2 regions of the Blautia sp. OF03-13 genome follow, and region 2 is predicted to be linked to the other one. Evidence: riboswitches for the same ligand, from Rfam matches in the RefSeq annotation. Region 2 holds a riboswitch; the other holds the start of a gene.
What was found. Region 2 has a riboswitch for lysine ahead of dapA (4-hydroxy-tetrahydrodipicolinate synthase). Riboswitches for the same ligand answer to the same signal wherever they lie in the genome.

Region 1: another riboswitch for lysine. It lies ahead of DXA55_RS12795 (alanine/glycine:cation symporter family protein); the one in region 2 lies ahead of dapA (4-hydroxy-tetrahydrodipicolinate synthase).

What each region holds. Positions count from the first base shown of each region.
Region 1 is NZ_QTVR01000017.1:48,590-57,877, reverse strand. It holds gene DXA55_RS12840 (FUSC family protein) at 1-237, shown strand, start outside; gene DXA55_RS12835 (MATE family efflux transporter) at 302-1,627, opposite strand; gene DXA55_RS12830 (AIM24 family protein) at 1,792-2,628, opposite strand; gene DXA55_RS18900 (GNAT family N-acetyltransferase) at 2,824-3,171, shown strand; gene DXA55_RS18895 (GNAT family N-acetyltransferase) at 3,159-3,392, shown strand; gene DXA55_RS12820 (hypothetical protein) at 3,389-3,946, shown strand; gene DXA55_RS12815 (SAM-dependent methyltransferase) at 3,933-4,538, shown strand; gene DXA55_RS17340 (hypothetical protein) at 4,611-5,027, shown strand; gene DXA55_RS12805 (peptide deformylase) at 5,069-5,479, shown strand; gene DXA55_RS12800 (maltose acetyltransferase domain-containing protein) at 5,523-5,648, shown strand; lysine riboswitch at 5,753-5,927, shown strand; gene DXA55_RS12795 (alanine/glycine:cation symporter family protein) at 6,113-7,591, shown strand; gene DXA55_RS12790 (amidohydrolase) at 7,709-9,288, shown strand, end outside.
Region 2 is NZ_QTVR01000003.1:103,918-113,205, reverse strand. It holds gene rfbA (glucose-1-phosphate thymidylyltransferase RfbA) at 1-352, opposite strand, end outside; gene DXA55_RS03065 (chloride channel protein) at 618-1,841, opposite strand; gene DXA55_RS03060 (hypothetical protein) at 1,902-2,048, opposite strand; gene DXA55_RS03055 (hypothetical protein) at 2,041-2,253, opposite strand; gene DXA55_RS03050 (hypothetical protein) at 2,421-2,840, shown strand; gene DXA55_RS03045 (DUF4317 family protein) at 2,972-3,616, opposite strand; gene DXA55_RS17005 (hypothetical protein) at 3,704-3,862, opposite strand; gene DXA55_RS03035 (metallophosphoesterase family protein) at 3,972-4,889, shown strand; gene dapB (4-hydroxy-tetrahydrodipicolinate reductase) at 5,038-5,799, opposite strand; gene dapA (4-hydroxy-tetrahydrodipicolinate synthase) at 5,835-6,725, opposite strand; lysine riboswitch at 6,877-7,051, opposite strand; gene DXA55_RS03020 (single-stranded DNA-binding protein) at 7,107-7,736, opposite strand; gene typA (translational GTPase TypA) at 8,142-9,288, shown strand, end outside.

The DNA of each region.
Region 1 (9,288 bases), on a different contig from region 2:
GTTGGTGAGGAACGAGTTGTTTTCTATACGCTTGCCCGGATTCTGGATACCGGCATCGGCGTACTGATTTCCCTTCTCTGCTATCTTTTACTGCCATCGAAATATGATAAAGAACAGGGGCTCTCGTTCCGGACCATGTGGAAGGCGACAAAACATGCGTTTCAGTCTTATAAGGATAAAAACCGTCTGTTCCGCGAGGATGAACAGAAAAACTTTGGAATGAAAAACAAAAAATAAGCAGGATGCAAAAAAAGAGATGATCTGCTCTGTGCCGGCAGATCACCTCTTTTTTGTATGGCGTTTATGATATTTTATAATATTTCGATGTATGCTGGCGGTAAAGCAGCAGCAGTCCGCGGATGCAGAGCTCGATAGCCATGGCGATCCACATGCCGCGCAGGCCGAGCGGGGTGATGAGAAGCACCGCGAGACCGAGGCGGATGACCCAGATGCTGCCAAGGTTCAGAAGGCTCGGCACAAACGTATCGCCTGTTCCGCGGAGGGCTCCGGCGGCAACGATGGAAGCGCCGAAAAACGGCTCGGCGAGCAGTTCGATGCGGAGTACCTCGGCGGCAAACGAGCGAACCTGCGGGTCAGGAGTCAGAATGCTAAAGACGAACGGACAGAAGATCATCATCAGACCTCCAGTGATGGCCATCAGGACTGCGCCCATGGCAATGCAGATATTTCCGTAGCGTTTCGCCAGCTTGTAATTTCCGGCGCCGTAGCTTCTGCCGACGAGCGTTGTCGCGGCGGAACCGATGCCGTAGCCTGGCATGTAGCAGAGGCCTTCGGCGGTGACGGCGAACGAATTGGCCGCAATCGCAATGGAGCCGAGCGGGGCAATCAGCATGGTGGCAGCAACCATGGCGCTGTTCATCGCGATTTCCTGTACGGCAACCGGCACACCGATTTTGAATGCAGTTTTCAGAATTTTCGCATCGAAAACCGTTTTTTCCTTCCGGCGGAGACGCAGCCGCGGATTGCGGACACAACAGAACCAGGCACCCGTGAGGCTGATGACGGCGCAGGCCAGCATCGTTCCCATACCGGCACCCATGACACCGAAAACCGGAATCAAAAGAGCATTGAAAATGACATCGAGCACGCACATGACGGCATTTAAAATACTGGGCGTCACCATATCACCGCTGCACTGCAGGAAGGACGACATCAGCGAGTTGAGCTGGGAAAACGGAAGCATGATGGCAAACATCATAAAATAGAGCGTGGCATTCCGCCGGATCTCCTGCGCACCGCCGAGCCACCCCGGCAGCGGATGACTGATCAGAAGCCCGATCAGGCACAAAACAGCCGACACAACAAGCGCGGACGCGATGCCATGCCGCACAACATCCCTTGCCTTCTTGTCATGATTTCCCCCGATCTGATGCGCTACCTGAACAGAAAAACCGGCTGAAACCGCATAAATCGCACCGCTGAGGAGCCACGTCGTCGACGAAACCAGCCCGATCGCCGCCGAAGCATTCGCCCCAAGCGCGCCGACCATCGCGGAATCAATGTATTGCATCGCAATCGTAGTAATCTGTGTAAGAATCGCAGGCAGACTTAATCGCCCGACCTGCTGAATCTGCGGTTTCAGTTCAGTCCAGTTTATTCTATTCATCATTTTCTCCAGAACATGTATTTTATCGTATGGTTTTTCTTAAGAATGTAAAGATAAGTGCGTATTTTACGCTAACATGCTTTGAAGAAAGTGTCAATCAAAAACGAGGTTTAATTTGACTTTTTTCTATGCGTATTAGGCATAGGGGCGGAGAGGATTCGAATTTAATTTTCCGGCGGAAGGTTGTTCTTCACAGCGGGGTTCACCTGGGTCGTGTTGGTTGCAGTCAGCAGGGAATCTGTCGGGGCGACCGGGCTCATGAGGACGCGGCCGGTTCCGCGGTAGACGTTGACGAGGCCTTCACCGCTGACGGCGGAGCCGACGAGGGTTCCGGTGGAGCGCTCTACGGTGAAATCAAGGTTGGAGGACCAGCAGACGGCGAGGTTTCCATCGATTTTCAGTTCGTCGTTTTCGAGTTCGACTTCGATCAGCTCGTCCTCAGGTACGTTGCTTTCGAGGGCAACGGCGCCTCTGCCGACGAGGCTCAGATTGAAGAAGCCTTCGCCGCCGAGGACAGCGGAGGAAATGCTCTTGCGGGCGGTCAGTTTGGTTTTGACTCTGCCGTCGCAGGCGAGGAACATGCCGTCCTCAATCGTCATTCCGGAGGAGCCCCATTTCTCGACATCCACAAGAATGATGTATTTGTAGGTCGGTTCCAGCACGAGATATCCGTCGCCGACGTACTCCGGTTTTACGGCAGATTCCTTTGTCATGGCGCCTTTGATGGCCTTTCCGAACAGGTCGCCGATCCCTTTGATTCCGGCGGTCGCCTGTACATGGCCGCCCATCCACTGCATCGCACCGGACTGGATAATCGCGGAGTGCTCCTTGTCCAGTTCAATGACAACCTGGCGGCGGCGCACATTCATTTTGCTCATGTAATACTCCTCCATGGCAGTCATCGGCGAGACGCTGGAATCCTGGAGATATTCCATGACGTGGAAATTTTCGATGGATTTGGTGAATTTCCGGTTTTCGTTTTCGAGATTTAAAATTTTCATAGGCACGTTCCTTTCTTTCATTAAGAAGAAAAATAGTGATCCGTCTTGTTTCTTTTATTATACAGGAAAGAAAGCAAAGAGCACAGAAAAATTTAGAAAAAAAGGAAATCTGGAAATCATGTTGTCCATTTTTCAGCGGAGTGATAAGATAAAGTTCAGAAAACGCAAGCAGTACGGTCAGAGGAGGAGTTTATTATGAGTACAATTACTGTCAGAGATGCAAAAATAGAGGATGCCGCACGCATTCTGGAGATTTATGCTTATTATGTAGAATACACCGTCATTTCTTTCGAGTGGGACGTGCCGTCTCTGGAAGAATTTGAGAACCGCATGCGTGATATCATGAAAAAATATCCATACCTCGTCATCGAGCAGGATGGAAAAATCGAAGGTTATGCATACGCACATGCCTTTGTCGGCCGCGCCGCATACGACTGGTCGAGCGAGCTGACCATTTATCTCGATCCCAATGCAAGAAAAGGAGGTCTTGGCCGGAGACTGTATGAAGAGCTGGCGGACCGCCTGAAAAAATGGGCATTCTGAACCTCTACGCCTGCATCGGCTATCCGCAGGTCGAGGATGAATATCTGACGAAAAACAGCGCCGAGTTCCATGCGCATCTCGGATTCGAACTCGTGGGAACCTTCCACAACTGCGGCTACAAATTCGACCGCTGGTACGATATGGTCTGGATGGAAAAAATCATCGGCGAGCCGCACGCGGGACAGCCGGCAGTAAAGCCGTACAGCGAGGTTAAAGAATGAGTACGATAACGACGTATACAAGAAAACACTTCGATCCCGTACATCCTGATCCGGGGCTGCTCTGTGTGGAAGATTTTGCGCATGCGCTGCCGATGATCTGCCGCGGAAACGGCCATGTGACGACGTTTTGGTCAGTGGGAGAGCACTGCATCTGCTGTGCGAAAGAGGCTGCCGCGCGCGGCTATTCCCGGCGGCTGGTGCTGGCGTGTCTTCTGCATGACGCAAGCGAGTGCTACATGTCGGACGTGCCGCGGCCATTAAAGCAGGAGATGCCGCGGTACCGCGAGATTGAGGACCATCTGCTTTCGGTGATTTATGAGAAATATCTTGGCAGTGATCTGAGGGCGGAGGAGCAGCGGATGATGAAACAGATCGACAATGATCTGCTGTGGTACGATTTGACGAATCTGCTGGAGGAGCCGCAGGAGGGGGATGCACCGAAGCTTCACATCACGCTGGACTACGCGGTGCGGCCGTTTGATGCAGTGGAGAAAGAATATCTGGAATTATTTGAACAGTATCAGTATCGGGAGACGGGCGATGAGAGAAGATAAAAACGAGAACCGCTGGGACAGATTGCTTCAGATCCACACAATGGGGCGGGACGACAGCCGGTCGGATCTGTACCGGTATCCGTATGAGCCGACCCCATACTGCGTGCTGGAACGGATGGCAAACACAGGGATGATCCGAAAGGGAAATACGCTGCTCGATTACGGATGCGGAAAGGGCCGCGTGGATTTCTTCTTATCGGCGCAGACCCGGTGCCGGTCCATCGGTGTGGAGTATGATGACCGGATTTATGCGAAGGCGGTGGAAAATAAAAAAGCGGCGGTCTCCGGCGCGCGGACAGAGTTTGTGCTGGAGAGCGCCGAAAATTTTCCCGTTCCTGCGGAAGTGGACCGGGTGTATTTTTTTAACCCGTTTTCGCTTGAAATCTTAAGAAAAGCGATGACAAGACTGCTGGAATCGTACTACGAAAATCCGCGGGAGATCCAGTTGTTTTTCTATTACCCGTCGGATGCTTATATCTCGTATCTGATGACGGTGCCGGAACTGGAATTTCTCGATGAGATCGACTGTATGGATCTGTTTCCGGGCGGGGACAGCCGGGAGCGGGTTGTGATTTTTACGATTCAGGAATAAAAAGTTTTGTAACAGCAAAAACCGTGTGGAATACAAAAAAGCATGAATTATATTTGAAGAAAGGGCGTTTTTATGAAATATCAGGTAATGCGAATTGAGGAAGACCTTGATTTCGGCTGTGAGGAGCGCGGTGCCGACGAGCCTGTCATGGCAGTTGTTGTTTTGAAAGATGAAAACGGAACAGAATCGCGCATCCGCCAGGAGGATCAGATGCTGTATGACTGGAACATCGAGGAGGGCGACACCGTTATTCTGAATGAAAACGGCGAATTGCGAAAAGTACTCTCCGGTGATTGGACGCAGAATTGCAATTCGAAAAATGTAGATACGACAAAATTCGTCAACATGATGCAGGCCGTCAAAGCCGGAAAACAGATTGACTGGATCTGTCCGTTCTGCAGCGGAACAGTAGAACGACTGGAGCAGGAAGGCGGAAAAACCGTGATCGGATGCACATCGTGCGATATGCGGATTCAAATAGAAAATTAAACGATTTCGGCCTTTAAGGCCGAAAGAGAAAGGAAACACAAATGGTAAAACCAATTATGAGAGACGTTCTCTTCCTCGGACAGAAATCCATCCCGGCGACAGAGGAAGATCTGCAGGTGGGAAGAGATCTGCAGGACACACTGGCAGCAAACCGCGAGGCATGCGTCGGCATGGCGGCAAATATGATCGGCGTGAAAAAACGCATCATCATCGTAAACGCCGGATTCCGCGACATCATCATGTTCAACCCGGTGATCGTCCGCAAAAGCGGCCCCTACGAAACAGAAGAAGGCTGCCTTTCCCTGCCAGGCGTGCGGAAAACAAAGCGGTACCAGAACATCGAAATCGAATACTACGACTGGAACTGGAAAAAACAACGCCAGAAATTCACCGGCTGGCCAGCCCAGATCTGCCAGCATGAGATGGATCATCTGGAAGGGATACTTATTTAGATCCTACAGCAGACAGGAGGACAGTATGACAGACAGAGAATGAATGGTAAAAGGAATCATTTACAACCCGAATGTGGAAGAGCTGGCCAAAGAGCAGTCCGGCTATATGGAGCGTCTGTGGAAGTTCAACCAGCTGAAGCCGTCAGAGGGAGACAAGAAAGTCAAATAAATCAGGACAAATTTCGAAAATATAAAATTTTTGTAAAATAATGTCGAAAAAACGATTGACAAGTAGCGAAAAGAAACATATGATAATACCTGTCAATATACATATTCGGCAATAGAGGCGCGAAGGCTAAGAGTAGCTGTCCTGAGACAACGGGGTCTGGGACGGGCAGGGAAAGGAGCATTCGCCGAAACGGGGCAGTTCCCGAAAAACTGTCTGCGTTGGGGTACAGTCGAACAGGCTGTGCACTCTCACCGTACTGGTGGAGGAGCTATTGCTTCATGAACGTAGATTTAATGGAGCAGTGGTGAAGACCGCTGCTCTTTTTATTGTACTGCAGTTGGAACCGTGACAAAAGGTTCCAGGGGTGGAAATCTGTTTGGTTGGAGAACGAAAGACGAAACGGGTGTTACAGGATACGTCTGAAGAAAACTGTTGCCGGAAAAGAAAAAAGGGAGGATTTTGACATGATAGCATTTCTTAACTGGCTGGACGGTGTCCTTTGGGGCGTGCCGCTGATCGCGCTGATGATTCTGACCGGTCTGTACTTTACCGTTCGTTCTGGATTTTTCCAGTTCCGTCACTTTGGCTGGATTATGAAGAGAACCGGCGGAAAACTGTTCCAGAAAGAAGACAAAGCAAGTGAAGGAAAGGGTATGCTTTCCTCGTTTGAGGCGATTTCGACCGCTATCGGCGGTACCGTAGGATTCGGTAATATCGCCGGTGTTGCAACTGCAGTTGCAGCAGGCGGCCCGGGAGCCATTATGTGGATGTGGCTTTCGTCTCTGCTTGGTATGATATTAAAACAGGTTGAGGTTACCCTCGGCTGCTACTACCGTCACACCAACGAAAAAGGTGAGTACTACGGCGGTCCGACTTACTACATGGAGTGCGGACTTGGCGAGGAGCGCCACTGGGGCAAGCTGTGGCTGATCCCGGCGCTCATCTTCGGCATCGGTATTTTCTCCACCTTCTTCGTAACCTCTTCCAACCTGACCGCATCTCAGGTCGTAGCCGGTGCGTTCGGTATTGAGAATATCAATCTTGGAAGCTTCAAAGTAGAAGGCGTTATCGTGATGGGCGTTCTGCTCTGCATTCTGACCTATGTCGTTACAAGCGGCGGTACGAAGAAAATCGCAAGTCTGTTCAGCAAGCTCGTTCCATTTATGAGCGTTCTTTATATCTTGATGGGAATTGGCATGATCATCATCAACATCAACCGCGTTCCTGGCGTATTTGCAGCCATCGTAACAAACGCATTTACCGGAACAGCAGCGATCGGCGGTTTTGCCGGCTGCGCAGTCAGCGAGATTATCCGTGTGGGTATGGCGCGTTCCGTATACTCCAATGAGGCTGGATGGGGTACTTCTCCAATGATCCATGCTTCCGCAAAAACACCGCATCCGGTAGAGCAGGGTCTGTGGGGATCTTTCGAGGTATTCTTTGATACCATGGTTATCTGTACGATCACCGCACTTTCCGTTATCTTAAGCGGAAACTGGACCGACGGAACGAACGGCGGAACACTTGCTTTAAGTGCATTTGCAAGCGGATTCGGCAAATTTGGAAGCATCCTTCTGGCAGTCATCATGGTCATTTTCACTGTAACGACTTCCGGCGGATGGTTCACCTACTATCTGGCAATTCTGGAGCATCTGTATAAAAAAGAAGGCAAGATGAAAGATATCGTCATGAAAATCTTCTACGCAGTCCGCGCTCTGCCGGGCGTACTGTGGACGATCTATCTGGTAAAGACCAACAACCAGGGCTTTATCTGGACTGTCGTTGATATCACATCTGCGATCCCGACCTTCGTCAACGTAGCAGTGATCCTGATTCTCTCGAACCAGTATTTCAAACTGCTGAAAGACTACAAAGCAAGAAACTTCGGCCAGGGCACGGTAGACAAGAACGCCTGCCTGTTCTACGAAGAGAAAACGAAATAAAAAATATTCAAAAGCGAATCCAGACACGCAAGAGAATAGCGTGTCTGAATTTGTATATTGCGCAAATGGGCAGAAAAGAATAGAATCAAATTTAGATGACAGTAGGAGGATAATGATATGAAAACAATTTACAAAAACGGAGCTGTCTACACCGGAAAACTGCCGCTTGTCGAAGCGTTTGCAGTAGAAGACGGCAAATTTGTTTTCGCCGGAAGCAGCGCAGAGGCAGATGCCCTTGCAGCAGCCGGCGACAAAGTTGTAGACCTCGGCGGAAAATTCGTCTGCAGCGGTTTTAACGACAGCCATATGCACCTTTTAAATTACGGAAGCTCCCTGCTGAAAGCGCAGCTTGCCGCACATACCGAAAGCCTGGAAGATATGCTCGCCTGCCTCGACACCTTCCAGAAAGAGCATCCGCGAAAAGACGGCGCATGGCTGATGGGCCGCGGCTGGAATCAGGATTACTTCACGGACGTGGACCGCATGCCGAACCGCTACGATCTTGACCGCGTATCAACTGAAGTTCCGATCTGCGCGACGAGAGCGTGCGGCCACTGCCTCGTAGTCAACAGCAAAGCACTGGAACTCCTCGGCGTCACCGCAGATACCCCGCAGCCGGAGGGCGGAGAGATCGGTATGGAAAACGGTGAGCCGGACGGAAGATTCTTCGACAATGCAATGGAACCGGTTTACGACAGCATTCCGGTGCCGAGCAAAGAGGAAATCAAAGATATGATCCGCAGCGCCTGCAAAGCCCTGAACAGCTACGGCGTCACCAGCAGCCAGAGTGATGATTACTGCGTTTACCGCGCCGTTCCGTGGCAGACCGTCAACGAAGCATACAAAGAACTCGAGGATTCCGGCGAGCTGACCGTCCGCGTTTACGAGCAGAGCAACTTTACCGATCTGGAATCCTTAAAAGGTTTCGTTGAGGCTGGAAATGTGACCGGCATCGGCACAGACCGCTTTAAAATCGGACCGCTGAAAATGCTCGGCGACGGCGCACTCGGTGCGAGAACAGCATTCCTCAGTCGCCCATACGCAGACGACCCGTCCACCTGCGGAATCCCGGTATTCACCCAGGAAACCATGGATGAGATGATCGGCTACGCCAATGCACACGGCATGCAGGCTGCAGTTCACACGATCGGTGATGCGTGCCTCGACCGCGTGTTAAGTGCCTATGAAAAAGCCCTTGCTGAAAACCCGAGAGAAGATCACCGCCACGGCATCGTGCACTGCCAGATCACAAGAGCCGATCAGCTTGAAAAAATCGCGAAAATGCATCTTCACGTTTACGCACAGAGCATCTTCCTCGATTACGATAACCATATCGTAGAGGAGCGCGTCGGCAAAGAGCTTGCGAGCACAAGCTACAGCTGGAAGACGCTGATGAATAACGGCGTCTCCGTCAGCAACGGAACTGACTGCCCGGTAGAGCTGCCGGATGCCCTCGCCTGCATGCAGTGCGCTGTCACAAGAACAACGCTGCGCGACCATGTCGGCCCGTACCTGCCGGATCAGAAATTCACCGTACAGGAAGCACTCGACAGTTACACGATCCGCAGTGCCGAGGCAAGTTTCGAGGAGAACGTGAAAGGCCAGATCGCAGAAGGCATGATGGCAGACTTCGTCGTACTGGGTCAGAATCCGTTTGAGGTGGATGAGAGCACGATCAAAGACATTCCGGTGTGCCG
Region 2 (9,288 bases):
TGTTCAGACCGTGTCCGAAGAAGATGTTGTCGCCGAGCACCATGGCAACGGAATCATCCCCGATGAACTCCTCGCCGATGATGAAGGCCTGTGCCAGTCCGTCCGGGCTTGGCTGCACTTTGTAGGTAAGCTGTACACCGAACTGATGGCCGTCTCCGAGCAGTGCCTCAAAACGAGGGGTGTCCTGCGGTGTGGAGATGATCAGGATGTCGCGGATGCCTGCATTCATAAGAACAGACAGCGGATAATAGATCATCGGCTTGTCATAGATCGGGAGAAGCTGTTTCGATGTTACCATAGTTAACGGATAAAGACGTGTGCCGGAACCTCCGGCAAGTACGATACCTTTCATAATTCGTTACTCCTTTTTCGTATATGATACCTCTAGTATAACCTCATTCCCGGAAACGCGTCAACCCGTATCGTAACGTAACCGTTACTGTTCACTCAGCAGTGAAACACTTGCTGTTTCGCTGCGTAAGAACATGTTTCAGGTGTGAGCAACCCTCCTTTTGCGAAGCAAAACTTTAAATGAGGGTTGCGAATGTTACAGTTCGCTGGGCACCAGTGAACTGTAACACGTAACGGTGTGTGATAACTTTGTGACGTTTCTGTTATCAGCAGCTGTATTTCGTCAGTTTCTGGCGGGAATAGATCGAGCTGTTGCGGTTGAATACGTAGGCCGCGGTGCAGACAATAAAGAAATATGGCAGATAATCGTAGCCAAAAATCTCGCCGCCGATGAAAATAGCCGCCAGTAAGGTATTGGTTCCGCCACCGAAAACCGCCGCATAGCCAAGCGCCGCGGAAAGCTCCACCGGAATACCGAACAGATTGCCAAGGACTGCTCCCAGGGTTGCTCCGATGGTAAACAGCGGTGTTACCTCGCCGCCCTGAAACCCGGCGGACAGCGTCAGAATTGTCAGGATAAATTTCAGCGCCCAGTCATATGCATATACCTTTTCCCCATGAAATATCGCTTCCACCAGATTCGTTCCAAAGCCGCAATACCGTCCGCGGTACAGAACCAGGAACAGAATGCTAAGGATAACACCGATGGAGAAAACACGTACCAGCGGATTTTTGATTTTTTCGCCGAGATATTTTTTCGTGTGCTTTAAGCACCAGGCGAAGAGGCCGCCTGTGATTCCAAAAATAATACCAAGTGTAATCAGACGCACCAGCAGGAACGGTGTCAGGCTTTCGCTGATGTGGACAGCCAGATTTTCTTTGCGGATTCCAAGCAGGGAAGCTACAGCGCTCGCAGAGAAAGATGCGGTAAACGCCGGAAGCAGTGCCTCGTACCGCATTTCACCCGCAGCGAGCACCTCTACCGCAAAGATCACAGCTGCAATCGGCGTTCCGAACATGCCCGCAAAGCCGGCGGCCATACCGGTTACCAGAAAGATACCTGGCGCGTTTTTAAACGGTAATTTTTTGCCGGCAAAATAGGAAAACACAGCACCGATCTGAACGGCAACGCCCTCGCGGCCGGCACTTCCACCGAACAGATGCGTCAACGCCGTTGAGAGCATTGCCAGCGGAATCATGCGAAGCGGAAGCTCTGTCTCCTCCTCATACGCTACATCAAAAATCAGACTCATGCCTCCTTTTCCCCTGCCACCGAATTTCTGATTGACTGCCACGATCACAAGACCTGCCATAGCGAGAAACGGCAGACACCAGAAAAGATGTGCCACGCGAATAGCCGTGACTTTCAAAAGCAGACGGCAGAACAGCGCCTCAATCAGACCGACTGCCGCACCGAGCGGAACGCCGGTCACACCGAGCAGCAGCAGGGCGCCGTAGGTGCGAAGGGATTTCTTCAGTTCTTCTTTCATTCTCTTTCTCTCCTTTTCGAATTCTGCTGTTATCATATCACGAAGCGGACAGATTGTGAACTATGGATACCTTTTCCACATACAAAATGGCGGCAGATTGTCCTCTTTCGCCCAGACTTTTCCGAATAAAATATCATCGTTGAACGCTGCAAACTCCGGCGCAAATCCACCGAGGTAATCTCTTCCTGCTGTTACTTTTTCACTCATTTTCCTTCTCCTCCATACTCTTTGCCAGTGCGTCGGCAAATTTTTCCTGCATCCGGATTACTTCTGTCATCTCCTGCTCCGTAAACTGCGCCGCAGCTTCCTCCTCGGACTGAAACAGCGGAAGAATCAGCTCTCTCGCATACTGTTTTCCCGTTTCAGTCAGACTGATGATTTTTTCCCGCCGGTTTGCCGGATTGACTTCCATTTCGATATATCCTGTTTTCGTTTTTAGTCCGTTTTCGTACTTTTTGTTTTAGTGTTTTTTTCTTCCTTTGTCAAGATTTCCAAAAGCCTCTTTTTTCCGTATATTTTCCGGCATTTTTCAAATACTAGCAACTGTCCAGACACTGTTAGGGAAAGGAGATTTTGAAGATGAGAAAAATCAGAAGAGTGTGTATGACGCTGGCATTGGCGGTATTACTGGCCGGGATGACGGCCTGTGGAAACAACACCACGAATGACACCGGAAATGGCAATACCAACACGGAGAGCGACATGGGACAGACGGATAACAGAAACGACGTCAATACGACAGAGATGCCGTCAAACGACAATGTAAATGATGTGACGGAGGGCACCGATGGGAATGCCAACGGCACAAATACCGGGGATAGAAATACCCTTGGGGATGATGTCGGCGACGCCGCTGAAGATGTGACCCGTGGTGTCGGTGAGGGCGTTGAGGATGTCGGCCGCGCGGTGGACGATGTGGTAAGCGGCGGCGACAATGAGACGCAGAATCCGCAGGAAAACGGAGCAACTACACAGAATGGAGCGGGGATGGCACAGTAAATATGCACTTCTGCTGCTCCCGTATCTAAAAAACTTCCCTTGGCGAACGATACATGCAGGTTCGCCGGGAAGTTTTTTTACTGCCAGGCACATCAGCACCTGGTTTGATCCGTCAATTTTGATTTTTTCTTTTACAGACCGCATCTGAATTTTCTGCCCTTCGCGCCAAGAATGCTGGCTATCCGATCGCCCCACGCTGCACGCTCTGCATAAATATCAACCCGTTCCAGATCTCCGCTCCGGTCCACAAAGGCAGGAAACAGGAATCCACAGATAGGATTTCCCGGCTCGTATTCTCCAACCAGATGGCAGACAGCGCAGATCAGATAGGGGAACATCTCCTCGGATTCCCCCAGGCGCTCTTTATCGGAAGCCTTTGCCGGAATATCATACCGGTCATAAAACATGTAAATGGCATAAGCCCCGTGAATCTGCAATCCTTCGATCAGGATATCATAGAACGTTTCCAACAGCGCATCGTTCTTCAGTCCGCATTCCCGCAGCGCCATCAGCATCTGCCAGATACTGCCCGGCCCCTGGGATGTTTCCGGAAAACGGTATTCCCGCAGCTTCTCATTCGATTCCGCAAACGGAATTTTCTTGGCAATCGCCAGATTCCTGGCCTTTTCCGAACCGGACAGTTTCAGAAAATGAATGTTGAAACTGCCGTCATACTCCCCATCCGAATCCGTATAGCAACCCGCCATCCGCACAAACGAAGTCCGCGCCGGCGTCATCCTCCTCGTCAGCTCCAGCATGTCTTCCCGATTAATCATACATTCCCTCCGACAGTAAAGATATTCGAAACTCTCTGCCTTTGATCTTATCACAACATGCTTTTTCTGTCAGCAGGTTTTTCGGAATCAGATGGGATACTTATTGACCAGCTTCTTAAATTCCGCCACAGACACTGCCATACAGTCGGCGGCATCCTGAATGCTGATCGTTCCTTTTTTTAATAAATTTGATAACACCTCAAGTTTGCCTTTTTCAATGCCTTCCGTTTTGCTGTCTTCCATCATTTCATCAATTGCCTGGCTTATATTTTTATAAATTGCGTTCCTTCTCACCATTTGATAAAATCAAGACAGTATCTCGCATTTTATGATTTTGACATAGAAAGGAAAACACATGAAATTAGCAGTAATCAGTGATCTTCATGGGAATTATTATGCACTCTCGGAGGTGATGGAGTTTCTTCGCAGGCAGCAAATTGACGGTATCATCGGGCTGGGAGATTTTGTGACGGATGGGCCGTTTCCGCAGAGGATGATGGGGGTGCTCCGCGAAATGCAGGAGGAGTTTCCGTGCTATCTGGTGCGCGGCAACCGGGAGGAATATCTGCTTGAGAATCTCTGGCAGCCGCAGAACTGGAAGGCGGGTTCTTCGACGAGCGGGCTTCTGGATTACACGTTTCGGAATCTTACCGATCAGGATCTAAAATTTTTTGAGCAGCTGCCGACAGACGGTGTTCTGATTGGAAAAATGGATGGAGCCGGGAAACTGGTTCCCGTTTTTGTACCGCAGGAAGAAGTTACACCGGACACCTGCCGTGAATCCCTTTTCCCGGCACTTCGGCTCTGCCACGGCGCACCTGGTGAAATCCGAGGGAATTTCGGGCTGCATCCGGAGCTCCTGCTTTCTCATCTGGAAAATCTCGATGCCTCCATCCTGCTTGGCGGCCACAGCCACAAGCAGGAACAGAAAGAATACGCAGGAAAAACGTATCTGAATCCAGGATCCCTTGGGCTTGCGCTTGATGATGTCGGCGGCCATGCGCACTTCGCAATTCTGACGTTGGAAAACAGCACATGGCAGATCGAATGTTTTCAGATCCCCTATGATCTCGAGGGCTATCTCGCCGAGTTCGACCGTGCCGAACTGGAAACCCACGGCAGTGTCCTTGCCCGCTCCTTAAAGCGGACGCTGACCTGCGGTATCAATTACTTTTATCTCACGGTAAAACGGGTGCGGGAACTTGCGGATGCACTGGCGCTGACTGATCTTGACGAAGAGATCTGGGAAAAAGCGGAACGGGAACTGAAATAGATTTTTTGACAGAGGAACGTATTCCTATTACGCTGCATAAGTGAAAAAACTCATTGGCTAAAACAGAAAAGCAGCTCAAAAGAAGGCAGGCTGTGCAACTGCACACAGCCTGCCTTCTTTTTTATCTTTTCTATTTCCTGCTTCTGCCTTACTTCGCAGCAATCACATCCTGCATATCATACATACCGGCTGGCTTTCCAGCCAGGAATTTTGCGGCCTCTACAGCACCTTTTCCAAAAACCCCCTTGGAATATGCTCTGTGGGACAGGGTAACAACCTCGTCCGGGCCTGCGAAGATGACGTCGTGGTCGCCGACGATGGTGCCGCCGCGTACAGCAGAGATTCCGATTTCTTTCGGGTCACGCTGCTCGTGGCGCTGGCTTCTGTCGTATACGTAGTGGTACTGGTTGTCCATTGCCGCGTTCAGGCTGTCTGCCAGGGCGATGGCGGTTCCGCTTGGAGCGTCGCATTTCAGTTTGTGGTGTTTCTCCACGATCTCCATATCAAAGCCTGCTTCGGCAAGCACTTTTGCAGCTGCCTGTACCAGTTTCATCAGCGTATTCACACCAAGGGACATATTTGCAGAGCGGAGAACCGGGATTTCTTTGCTGGTCTCCTGCACTTTTTTGAGCTGATCCTCGGTGAGGCCTGTGGTGCAGAGGACGAGTGGAAGTTTTTTCTCCTTGCAGGCATCGAGCAGTGCGTCGGCTGCCTTGTAGGAAGAAAAGTCAACGACTACGTCTGCCGGAACATCGCATTCTGCCAGGCTTTTGAATACCGGGTAATCGTTCTGGCCGTTGTCGTTCATATCGATTCCGGCTATGATTTCTGCATTTGCATCTTCTTTTACCAGGCCGGTGATGACCTGTCCCATATGGCCGTTGCAGCCATGCATAATAATTTTAACCATTGTCTTTTTCCTTCTTTACTTCGTGTATTCTTAACTTAAGCCAGTTTGATTCCAAAATCTTTCATAGCCTTTGCCAGGCGCTCCTGGTTCTGCGGCTCCATCTCGGTCAGCGGCAGACGAAGCGGTCCAACCTCTTTGCCCATCAGGTTCAGCGCTGCTTTTACCGGAATCGGGTTTACTTCGCAGAACAGCGCATCGATGAGCGGCAGTGCTCTCAGCTGGATTTCTCTGGATCCGGCCACATCGCCGTCGAGGAATTTCTGTACCATGTCGTGGGTCTTGCGCGGTGCTACATTGGAAAGAACGGAGATTACACCGCTTCCGCCAAGGGAAAGGATCGGCACAACCTGATCGTCGTTTCCGGAGTACAGATCGATCTTTCCATCGGTCAGCTGCATAATTTTTGCGACCTGGGAAATGTTTCCGGAAGCCTCTTTGACTGCAACGATATTCTCAACGTTGTTGAACAGATAGGCGATCGTTTCCGGTGCAATGTTTACGCCGGTTCTGCCCTGAATGTTGTAAAGGATGACCGGCACTTTGACGCTGTCTGCGATTGCGGTAAAGTGTGCAATCAGGCCCTTCTGTGTTGCTTTATTGTAATACGGAGAAACGAGAAGAAGTCCGTCCACGCCGTATTTTTCTGCTTCCTGAGACAGATAAATTGCTGTCTCCGTGCTGTTGGAGCCGGTTCCTGCAATTACCGGGATTCTGTGATTTACTTTTTCCACGGTATATTTGATGGCATCCAGATGCTCCTCATGGGACAGGGTCGAAGCCTCACCGGTGGTTCCGCAGATAACGATGGCGTCGGTTCCGCCGGCGATCTGCTCCTCAATCAGTTCTCCGAGTTTTTCGTAATTCACTTCCTGTGTTTCGGTCATCGGTGTGATCATTGCAACAGCTGCACCTTTAAAAATAGACATTCTCTTTTCCTCCTGTATGTTGTGTCAGATAAAACCATAAGAAATCAGTCGCCGGAGCTTATCTCTCACGGAAAATTTCACTTTCCGTTTAAAAAAGAGGCGCCTCATCCCCGATAAGATCGCCTCCAAATTCACACATACGCAGTATCTATGATCAGATAGCTCTCCATCTCTCGATGACAGTCGCAGATTTTTTCAACCTGCGCCCAGGAGCATACCGGTTCAGCGCCGGATGTCCTTCGGCATTCTTCCCTTTTCCTCTTCTTCTTTTGCTGCTGAGGCATCCGAAAAGGTACTCTTGAAGTAATGCGACCTCTATCCACTTCAGTTCTGCTCTTACTATAGCATCATTAAATTTTCTTGTCAACAGCGGATCGCGCTTTAACTCTCACTGTATTCCAGCTTGCTCACCGAAACCTCATATGCGGTCCGCTTTTCCATTTCCGTCTCGCTCAGCCGCTTCATATATTCCCGGCTCTGGATCCGTCCCCAGATGAGAACGTGGCCGCCCACGGCAAACGCAGAGGCATACCGCGCATTCCGTCCCCAGCAGATGCACGGGATATAATCTGATTTTCCATACGGACGGTTGACCGCAATCAGAAGGTCGGCGATCTCTCTTCCCAGAGGTGTTTTCCGGTAGACCGGCGGTTTACATATGTATCCATCGAGGTAAATCTGGTTGGATTTGACGGAATCGTCCTCTTCCTCCACGAAGCTTAGTTCCCGCGCAAATACGGAGAGTACCAGACGGTTCTTCTTCTCCTCGTGGCGGTTGTAGGACCGGAACTGACCACTGATGCAGATCCACTCACCCTGGTAATCCTGTGATACGTCCACCAGCCGCTCGGAGACCATCACCGGAATGATGTCCTGCGATTCACTCAACCGCTTGACCATCACATTGACGAGGTAAAAGCCCTCTCCGAATACCTGATGGCTGAATGTAAACGGGGAGACAATCTCTCCCATGATAACCACCTGATTGTTTTCAATCATCTTGTCTGCCATAATGAAAATCCCCTTCCTTTGTCTTTTCTTTCTGAATATTGATTTCTGATCGGTACTTTGCTGATCTATAATCCTAATGTATGAACCACTTTTCTTTTTCAGAACCACTTTTTTCCAGATTTTTTTATTTCTATTCAAATCAGCATTCTGCCCAATTTTTTGTATATGTTTCTGTAAAAACCGCACCACATGCTTCGTATTTTCTACCATTGCAATACAAAAAATGTCACATCTTCCCTGTTTTTTTTCTCTGTTCTGTGCTATAATAGTTTAGATAGGCAGGCATCCAGCAGAGACAAAACGGCAAGGCACCTGCCTTTGTGCTGTGATAAACATTCCCGGCCGGCTTGAAATTTTGAAAAATTGAACCCGGCAGGGTCAACCCATAGGAAGAGGAATGAAGAAATGAAAACAACGAGAGAAGATGTAAGAAACGTTGCCATCATCGCCCATGTCGATCATGGTAAAACTACACTGGTAGACGAGCTTCTGAAACAGAGCGGCGTTTTCCGTGCCAATCAGGAGGTTCAGGAACGTGTCATGGACTCGAACGATATCGAGCGTGAGCGTGGAATCACCATTCTTTCCAAAAATACAGCAGTTTACTACAAAGGAACGAAAATCAACATCATCGACACCCCAGGCCATGCGGACTTCGGCGGCGAGGTTGAGCGAGTTCTGAAAATGGTAGACGGCGTTATTCTGGTTGTAGACGCATTCGAGGGCGCTATGCCGCAGACCAAATTCGTGCTGAAAAAAGCACTCGAGCTGGATCTGTCCGTTATCGTCTGCATCAACAAGATCGACCGCCCGGAAGCACGCCCGGATGAAGTTATCGACGAAGTGCTCGAGCTTCTGATGGACCTCGATGCATCTGACGAACAGCTTGACTGTCCGTTTCTGTACGCATCCGCAAAGATGGGTCATGCAGTACTCGATCTGAACGATACCCCGAAGGATATGACTCCTCTGTTCGAGACCATCCTGAAATACATCCCGGCTCCGACCGGCGATCCGGAAGCTGGCACACAGCTTCTGATCAGTACCATCGACTACAACGAATACGTTGGACGTATCGGTGTCGGCAAAGTTGAAAACGGAACGATCCGCGTGAACCAGGACGTTATGCTGGTCAACCACCACGATCTGACCAAGAAGAAAAAAGTAAAGGTCAGCAAACTGTATGAATTTGACGGACTGAAAAAAGTAGAGGTTACTGAGGCAGGCATCGGTTCTATCGTTGCTGTTTCCGGTATCCCGGATATCCACATCGGAGATACTCTCTGCGGCGATCTGGACAACCCGGTTTCCATCCCGTTCCAGAAAATCTCCGAGCCGACTATTTCCATGAACTTCATCGTAAACGACAGCCCGCTGGCCGGTAAAGAAGGTAAATACGTAACTTCCCGCCACCTGCGTGACCGTCTGATGCGTGAGCTGAACACTGACGTTTCTCTCCGCGTCGAGGAGACTGATTCCGCAGACTGCTTCAAGGTTTCCGGCCGTGGTGAGCTGCATCTGTCCGTCCTGATCGAAAACATGCGCCGTGAGG